2 regions of the Pseudomonas lini genome follow, and region 2 is predicted to be linked to the other one. Evidence: predicted binding sites of a transcription regulator. Region 2 holds the regulator's gene; the other holds the start of a gene.
What was found. Region 2 encodes sigma-54, which starts transcription at its own class of promoters, with help from an activator protein. Its sites were predicted from a motif close to ANTGGCATNNANNTTGCTNT; they were not measured.

Region 1 (4,661 bases), 3.1 Mb from region 2:
ACCACTCTTCGGGAGCGTCACCATGGGTTCCACGTTCAACAGCCTGGTCGGCCTGATTATTCTTGCCCTGGATATCTGGGCCATCATCAACGTACTTAAAAGTGGCGCCGAGACCGGGATGAAAATCATCTGGGTGCTGTTGATCCTCCTGCTGCCGGTCCTGGGCCTGATCATCTGGGCCATCGCCGGGCCGCGTGGCAATGTGCGGATCTGATCGGTTTCCCACAAGCAACACTGAACCTGTGGGAGCGTGGCTTGCCCGCGATGCAGGCGCTGCGGTCAGTCAGATACACCGCAGCGCCTGCATCGCGGGCAAGCCACGCTCCCACAGGATTGGGTGGAGCCATAACGTGACGTTCGACCTGTCATGTTCCGCAACGTAGAATGCGCGCCTTTCCCGGTCAATCGAACGGATCGATTGGCCATCATGGGCGGGTAACCGTCCGTTGCCACCCGCATTCATCGGAGCACTTCCCATGAGCAATACCCCAACCAGCGAGTACCTGGAAACCCTCTACGAAGGCTATGGCCAGCGTTTTCGCATGGAAAAACTGCTGCACGAAGTGCGCACCGAACACCAGCATCTGGTGATTTTCGAGAACCCGCGCATGGGCCGGGTAATGGCACTGGATGGCGTGATCCAGACCACCGAAGCGGACGAGTTCATCTACCACGAAATGCTCACCCACGTGCCGATCCTCGCCCATGGCACCGCCAAGCGCGTACTGATCATTGGCGGCGGCGACGGCGGCATGCTGCGTGAAGTGGCCAAGCACCGCAGCATCGAGCACATCACCATGGTCGAGATCGACGGCACCGTGGTCGACATGTGCAAGGAATTCCTGCCGAACCACTCCAAGGGTGCATTCGATGATCCACGCCTGAACCTGGTGATCGACGATGGCATGCGTTTCGTCGCCACCACCACCGAAAAGTTCGACGTGATCATTTCCGACTCCACCGATCCGATCGGCCCGGGTGAAGTGCTGTTCTCCGAAAACTTCTACCAGGCTTGTCGTCGCTGCCTGAATGAAGGCGGCATTCTGGTGACGCAGAACGGCACCCCGTTCATGCAAATCGAAGAAGTCAAAACCACCGCCGGTCGACTGCGCAGCCTGTTTCCGGACTGGCACTTCTATCAGGCGGCGGTGCCGACCTACATTGGTGGCGCGATGACCTTCGCTTGGGGCGCAACCAATACCGCCTATCGCAAATTGTCCCGCGAAACCCTGCAACAGCGGTTCGCCGGCAGCGGCATCATCACCCGCTACTACAACCCGGAAATCCACATCGGTGCCTTTGCCTTGCCGCAATACGTGCTGCAAGCGGTGAACAAGCCAAGCAACGACTAAACTCAAGATGTACGCATACCCCTCGTGGGAGCGAGCCTGCTCGCGAAGGCGGTCGACCAGTCGATAAATATGTCGATTGATACACCGCTTTCGCGAGCAGGCTCGCTCCCACAGGATCTGCGTTTTTCATGCTTCTACGCCGTAATCCGTTTGAACGATCACTCAGGGCAAAAGTCCAGATACTTGTAAGCCCATCCATGGGTTTTATCGAGGAGGCACCGATGCAAAAGTGGAAAATCACTTTCGTGGATGATCACGGTGAAACAGTGGACGAACTCTTCGAGTGCGAGGAATGCCCGAACAACGAGCAGGCCGCCAAACTCATTCGCGCCCGGTGCCTGCCGGTCGCTGCCGAACTGGATCTCAATGATCTGGAGGGGCGTACCGATGATCCGACCGTCAAAAGTCTGAAATCCCAGAACAGCATTGAAATCATCAGTATTACCCCGATCTGATACACCCCTTGTCACATTCACAACCAGACCTTGGCAGCGCCTCTGTCTTAAGGCTACTCTGCAAGCGAGATCAGCGAACGGATCGCTAAGGTCTGGTCTTGTCAGCTACATGCTTGCTTCCCACCGGCAACGAGGTTGCCGCATCGCGCGCACCACTCGGTTGCGCGTGCAGGGAATACGGAAAGTCTATCCATCAGTCTGAGGGGGACGTTTCATGAGCACAGCCTATCAAGAAGACATCAGCAGCAGCGTGCTGCGCCGCATGAAAGAAGGCGGTTTCGACTTTTCACGATTCCATCCCATCGAGTTCTACGCCATTTTTCCGGACGAGGAGCGGGCACGCAGGGCGGCAGGTCATTTCTGTGGTGAATCCTTGAATGCCCAGATCAGCGTGCGCGACGACGGCGCGTGGCATCTGGAACTGAGCAAAGTGATGTACGCCACCTACGACGGGATCGGCGACTTTGAGCAGGACTTCGAGGCGGTGGTCGAGCCTCTGGGCGGTATCATCGAAGGATGGGGCGTCAAGCAGGAGGTACGAGGGTTACTCGCATAACTTTATGAACAGTGACAACACTCAGCAACGGCTGACCTTTGGGTTGGCCGTTTTCGTTTTCGCGGTTTGGAAAGGCCTCTTGATCGTGTTTTTGATTCATAACGTTTCAAAAACGCAAAAAAAAGCCACCTAAACAGGCGGCTAAAAGGGAAGAGCGATAAGTTTTCCAGCGAATGCGCCGATTATCCGCATCGCCTCCCGGGCAGTGAAATCAACTCTGGCTATGCTGCTGATAGGCGACAGCATTGCTTCGCCATGAAGCGGGGGCGATCAGGTTGGGGCATTTACCGCACAGGATTGGTGCGGTGCCTGCAGCGCCATTCTCCAACTGATTGATATCAAAGCGTTTATGCCGATGGCACGGGCCTTGCGAAGGTCTGGATGTCCGGAGTGACAAGGAGTACGGCATGATCCGCACCTATTTTGATGAGATGTACGATGCCGGCGGCCAGGTCCGCCCGCATTATCGGGAGTTTGCCCGTTGGCTGGCCGAAACGCCTGACGAGCTTTTGGCACAACGGCGACGCGAGGCCGATCTGTTATTTCATCGTGCCGGGATTACATTCACGCTCTATGGTGATGAGCAAGGGACAGAGCGCCTGATTCCCTTCGACACCATTCCCCGCAGTATCCCCGCCAGTGAATGGCGGATCGTCGAGCGCGGCTGCATTCAGCGGGTCAAGGCATTGAACATGTTCCTTGCCGACCTCTATCACGAGCAGCGCATCATCAAGGCCGGCATCATCCCGGCCGAGCAAGTGCTGGCCAACGAGCAATATCAGTTGGCGATGCAAGGGCTGGATCTACACCGCGATATCTATTCGCACATTTCCGGCGTCGACCTGGTGCGCGATGGCGACGGCACGTACTACGTGCTCGAAGACAATCTTCGTACACCCAGCGGCGTGAGCTACATGCTCGAAGACCGCAAGATGATGATGCGATTGTTCCCCGAGTTGTTCGCGGCCCAGCGCATCGCGCCGATCGACCACTATCCGAACCTGTTGCTCGACACCCTGAAAAGCTCCAGCCCGATCGACAACCCGAGCGTGGTGGTGCTGACGCCGGGGCGCTTCAACAGTGCGTTTTTCGAGCATGCGTTTCTGGCCCGGGAAATGGGCGTTGAATTGGTGGAAGGCGCGGACCTGTTCGTGCGCGATGACAAGGTGTTCATGCGCACCACCGACGGGCCGAAAGCCGTCGACGTGATCTACCGTCGCCTCGACGATGCGTTCCTCGATCCGTTGGCGTTCAACCCGGACTCGATGCTTGGTGTTCCAGGGCTGTTGTCGTCCTACCGATCCGGTAACGTGGTGCTGGCGAATGCCATCGGCACCGGGGTCGCGGACGACAAATCGGTCTATCCCTTCGTCACGGACATGATTCGTTTCTACCTCGATGAAGAGCCGATCCTGAAGAACGTGCCTACATGGCAGTGTCGTAATCCCTCGGAACTGTCCCACGTGCTGGCCAATCTTCCTGAGCTGGTAGTCAAGGAAACCCAGGGCTCCGGCGGTTACGGAATGCTGGTGGGGCCGGCGGCGACGGCGGCGGAAATCGAATCTTTCCGTGAGCGGATCAAAGCCAAACCCCACGCGTACATCGCCCAACCGACGTTGTCTTTATCGACCTGTCCGACCTTTGTCGAAAACGGCATCGCTCCACGCCATATCGACCTGCGTCCGTTTGTATTGTCTGGCCGCGAAACCCGGGTTGTGCCCGGCGGTTTGACCCGTGTCGCCTTGCGCGAAGGCTCCCTGGTGGTGAACTCATCCCAGGGCGGCGGAACCAAGGACACCTGGGTGGTCGAGGATTGAAGGAAGCCTGCCATGTTAAGTAGAACTGCCTCGGATCTGTATTGGATGTCGCGTTACCTGGAGCGGGCGGAAAACCTCGCACGGATGCTCGACATCAGTTATTCGCTGTCGCTGATGCCGCAGGACGGTCGTGGCGACGGCTTGCACGAACTCGCCATGCCGTTGCTGATCACCGGCACTCTGGACGATTACCTGGAACGTCACGGCGATCTGCATGCCGAACGGCTGCTGCATTTTTTCGCTTTGGATGCGGCCAACCCGGCGAGCATCTACAGCTGCCTCGGTGCCGCGCGAGCCAGTGCCCACGCGGTGCGTGGGCGAATCACCGCCGACATGTGGGAAAACATCAACTCTACCTGGCTGGAAATTCGCGGGATCGCCGAGCAGGGCTTGAGTCGCTACGGCATGAGCCGGTTTTGCGAGTGGATCAAGGAACGTTCCCACCTGTTCCGCGGCGCGTCCTACGGCACGATCATGCGTA
Region 2 (4,661 bases):
GTGGGCAACCTCGCCTACTTCGAGCAACTGCAAACGGCGGGCGATACCAAGCCGGTTCAGGGCTACGGCGTAACTATTCAGTACCACGCCTCGCAAAACCGCGTCGTGCTGATCGATCGCGCTAAAGTCATCGATAAAGACAACAACGTCACCCAAGGCGAGAAAATTGTCTACGACACGGTCAAAAAGCTTGCGAGCGCCGGTCGCGCCACGGGTAACAAGGTCACTGAGGCACGTCCTCGCATCGACATGGTGATCCAGCCGAAGAAGAAAACCGACGAGCAAAAGGCCCAGTAATGGCAACTCTGAAAGCTCAGCATCTGGCCAAGAGCTACAAGAGCCGTCAGGTCGTGCGCGACGTCAGCCTGTCCATCGACAGCGGTCAGATCGTCGGCCTGCTTGGTCCTAACGGTGCCGGTAAAACCACTTGCTTCTACATGATTGTCGGCTTGGTGCAGGCCGATCAGGGCCGCGTCCTGATCGATGACCTGGACGTCAGCCACCAGCCAATGCACGGTCGCGCGAAGGCGGGTATCGGCTATCTTCCGCAAGAAGCATCGATCTTCCGCAAACTGTCGGTGGCCGACAACATCATGGCCATCCTCGAGACCCGCAAGGAACTCGACAAGGCCGGTCGTCGCCAGGAGCTGGAAAGCCTGCTGCAGGAATTTCACATCCACCACATCCGCGACAACCTCGGCATGAGCCTGTCCGGTGGTGAACGCCGCCGTGTGGAAATCGCCCGAGCCCTGGCTACTAACCCGAAATTCATCCTCCTCGACGAACCCTTCGCCGGCGTAGACCCGATTTCGGTGGGCGACATCAAGCAGATCATCCACCACCTCAAGGCCAAAGGCATTGGTGTGCTGATCACGGACCACAACGTCCGCGAAACCCTGGATATCTGCGAAACGGCCTACATCGTCAACGACGGCCAGTTGATCGCCGAAGGTGACTCCGCCACCATCCTGGCCAACGAACTGGTCAAGGAAGTGTATCTGGGCCATGAGTTCCGCCTGTAAGCACTGAGGTGCCCCAGTCGCCGAGAGAGCGCTCGCTTCAATAAAAAATCAATAAGTTTTTATTGTTACAGCGCTCTAGGCAAACACTTCAGTTTCGGGCATATAATTTGCTTATGTTTGGCGCTTCGGCGCTCTGTAGTGGATGGCGCATGTGCGCCGGCGAATAAGGTGTTAAGCCCCTGCCATGAAACCATCGCTAGTCTTGAGAATGGGCCAGCAGCTGACGATGACACCGCAGCTGCAACAGGCCATCCGCCTGCTCCAATTGTCGACCCTGGACCTGCAACAGGAAATCCAGGAGGCCCTGGAGTCCAATCCGATGCTCGAACGCCAGGAAGAAGGCGACGACTTCGATAACGCTGACCCCTTGGCCGATAGCGCCGAACAAAAACCCAACGCCGACATTCAGGAACCCTCTTACCAGGAAACCGCCCCAACGGTGGATAACCTTGAGGAAGGCGACTGGAACGAGCGCATCCCCAACGAATTGCCCGTCGACACGGCCTGGGAAGACGTCTACCAGACCAGCGCCAGCAGCCTGCCGAGCAACGATGACGACGAGTGGGATTTCACCACCCGCACATCGGTCGGTGAAAGCCTGCAAAGCCATTTGCTCTGGCAACTGAACCTGGCACCTATGTCCGACACCGATCGCCTGATCGCCGTGACCCTGATCGACTGCATCAACAATCAGGGCTACCTGGACGAAACCCTCGAGGAAATCCTCGAAGCTTTCGACCCGGAACTGGACATCGAACTGGACGAAATCGAAGCCGTCCTGCACCGCATCCAGCAATTCGAACCCGCTGGCATCGGCGCCCGCAACCTCGGTGAGTGCCTGCTGCTGCAACTGCGTCAACTGCCAGCCAAGACCCCTTGGCTGGCCGAGGCCAAGCGCCTGGTCACCGACTACATCGACCTGCTCGGCAGCCGCGACTACAGCCAGCTGATGCGTCGCATGAAGCTCAAGGAAGATGAACTGCGTCAGGTCATCGAACTGGTCCAGAGCCTCAACCCGCGCCCGGGTTCACAAATCGAGTCCGCCGAAGCCGAATACGTCGTTCCCGACGTGATTGTGCGCAAGGACAACGAGCGCTGGCTGGTGGAGCTGAATCAGGAATCGGTGCCACGCCTGCGTGTCAACGCCCAGTACGCCGGTTTCGTGCGCCGCGCCGATACCAGCGCTGATAACACCTTCATGCGTAATCAGCTGCAGGAGGCTCGTTGGTTCATCAAGAGCCTGCAAAGCCGCAATGAAACCCTGATGAAAGTCGCCACCCAGATCGTCGAGCATCAACGCGGCTTTCTTGAATACGGTGACGAAGCCATGAAGCCGTTGGTGCTGCATGACATCGCCGAAGCGGTGGGCATGCATGAATCGACGATTTCACGGGTGACCACGCAAAAATTCATGCATACCCCACGGGGCATCTATGAACTGAAATACTTTTTTTCCAGCCACGTCAGTACCTCCGAAGGCGGTGAATGCTCGTCCACGGCGATCCGCGCGATCATCAAAAAACTGGTTGCCGCGGAAAATCAGAAAAAGCCGTTGAGTGACAGCAAGATCGCTGGTTTACTGGAGGCACAAGGCATTCAGGTAGCCCGTCGCACCGTCGCCAAGTACCGCGAATCCCTGGGGATCGCGCCTTCCAGCGAACGGAAGCGGTTGATGTAGCCGCCGGGCTCGCCACAGCGTTCCAGTGGCAGGCATTTCTGCCTGCCGCTTTATGCACTGGCAACGAAGGAGAAGCTGTATGCAAGTCAACATCAGTGGACACCAACTGGAAGTGACCGAACCCCTGCGCACCTACATCGGCGAAAAACTCGACCGATTAGAGAGGCATTTCGACAAGATCACCAATGTTCAAGTCACGATGAACGTCGAAAAACTGCTGCAGAAGATCGAAGCCACGCTGCATATTCCCGGCGGAGAGGTGGTCGCCAATGCCGAGCATACGGACATGTATGCCGCCATCGACCTGCTGACCGACAAGCTGGATCGCCAACTTAAAAAGCATAAGGAAAAGACCCAGAGCCTCCTCCAGGGCGCGACCGGTCGTTAACACTCCCAATCCATGATCCGACTAGAAACCATCCTGACCCCCGGCCGTTCCCAAGTGAACGCGCCGGGTGGCAGTAAAAAGAAAGCCCTCGAGCAAATTGCCAACCTTATCCACCGCGAAGTACCGGATCTGGAAATGCAGGACGTCTTCGAGGCCCTGATTGCCCGTGAGAAACTCGGCTCTACCGGTTTCGGCAACGGCATCGCCATCCCCCACTGCCGGCTTAAAGGCTGCACCTCGCCAATCAGTGCGCTGCTGCACCTGGAAGCCCCTATCGATTTCGACGCCATTGATGGCGCCCCGGTTGACCTGCTGTTTGTCCTGCTGGTCCCGGAAGCCGCCACCGATGCGCACCTGGAACTGCTGCGCCAGATTGCCAGCATGCTTGATCGCAAGGAAGTGCGTGAAAAGCTGCGCAGCGCCCCGAGCAACGAAGCCTTGTATCAGGTTGTCCTGGACGAGCAAACCGGTCACTAATCATGCGCCTGATCATCGTCAGCGGCCGCTCCGGCTCAGGTAAAAGTACCGCCCTCGATGTGCTCGAGGACAACGGTTATTACTGCATCGACAACCTGCCTGCCGGCTTGCTGCCGGAACTGGCCGAGCGCGCATTGATTCACACCGAACTGGCACAACCGCTGGTGGCCGTGTCCATCGATGCGCGTAACTTGCCGAGTCACTTGTCACGGTTTCCCGAATTGCTGGAAGAAGTCCGCAGCCGGCATATCCAGTGCGATGTGCTGTACCTGGACGCCGACGAAGAAACCTTGCTCAAACGCTTTTCGGAAACTCGCCGTCGTCACCCACTGAGCAGCGCCAACCGCTCATTGGCGGAGGCGATTCAGGACGAAACCAATCTGCTGGGGCCTATCGCCGATCTGGCCGACCTCAAGGTCAACACCACCAATCTGAACCTGTATCAGCTACGCGATACCATCAAGTTGCGCCTGCTGAATCAGCCGGAACCGGGCACCGCGTTCCTGGTGGAATCTTTCGGCTTCAAGCGTGGCATGCCGGTGGACGCTGATCTGGTGTTCGACGTGCGCTGTCTGCCCAACCCTTACTGGAAGCCGGAGCTACGGGCACAGTCCGGGCTCGATCAACCGGTGGCCGAGTACCTGGCGGCACAGCCTGACGTCGAAGAGATGTTCCAGGACATTTCCTCCTACTTGCTCAAGTGGCTGCCCCGCTTTGCCGCCAGCAACCGCGCTTATGTCACCATTGCCATTGGCTGCACCGGCGGGCATCACCGCTCTGTCTACCTGACCGAACGCCTGGGTCAGGTCCTGCAAAAAACCCTGAAGAACGTCCAGGTCCGCCACCGCGACCTCAGCTAAAGGATTCACATCGCGATGCCTGCTCTGGAAATCGAAATCATCAACAAGCTGGGCCTGCATGCCCGTGCGTCTGCCAAGTTCGTCGGGGTTGCCGGTCAGTTTCCGGATTGCACGATCAGGGTAGGACGCACGCCAGAATCCGTGGTAGATGGCAAAAGCATCATGGCCATGATGATGCTGGCCGCTGGCAAGGGTACCAAAATCCACCTGAGTACCGAAGGCGAACAGGAACAGGA

Region 1: a site for sigma-54 is predicted at 2,718-2,737, ahead of AB3226_RS05375 (circularly permuted type 2 ATP-grasp protein). Genes of this name have one in related genera too.

Annotation. Positions count from the first base shown of each region.
Region 1 is NZ_OZ061318.1:1,171,931-1,176,591, reverse strand. Features, by position in the region: gene AB3226_RS05395 (PLDc N-terminal domain-containing protein) at 23-214, shown strand; gene speE (polyamine aminopropyltransferase) at 477-1,352, shown strand; gene AB3226_RS05385 (hypothetical protein) at 1,574-1,807, shown strand; gene AB3226_RS05380 (ribonuclease E inhibitor RraB) at 2,022-2,363, shown strand; gene AB3226_RS05375 (circularly permuted type 2 ATP-grasp protein) at 2,771-4,180, shown strand; gene AB3226_RS05370 (alpha-E domain-containing protein) at 4,193-4,661, shown strand, end outside.
Region 2 is NZ_OZ061318.1:4,247,383-4,252,043, reverse strand. Features, by position in the region: gene lptA (lipopolysaccharide transport periplasmic protein LptA) at 1-297, shown strand, start outside; gene lptB (LPS export ABC transporter ATP-binding protein) at 297-1,022, shown strand; gene AB3226_RS19100 (RNA polymerase factor sigma-54) at 1,207-2,700, shown strand; gene raiA (ribosome hibernation-promoting factor, HPF/YfiA family) at 2,780-3,088, shown strand; gene ptsN (PTS IIA-like nitrogen regulatory protein PtsN) at 3,101-3,565, shown strand; gene rapZ (RNase adapter RapZ) at 3,568-4,425, shown strand; gene AB3226_RS19080 (HPr family phosphocarrier protein) at 4,441-4,661, shown strand, end outside.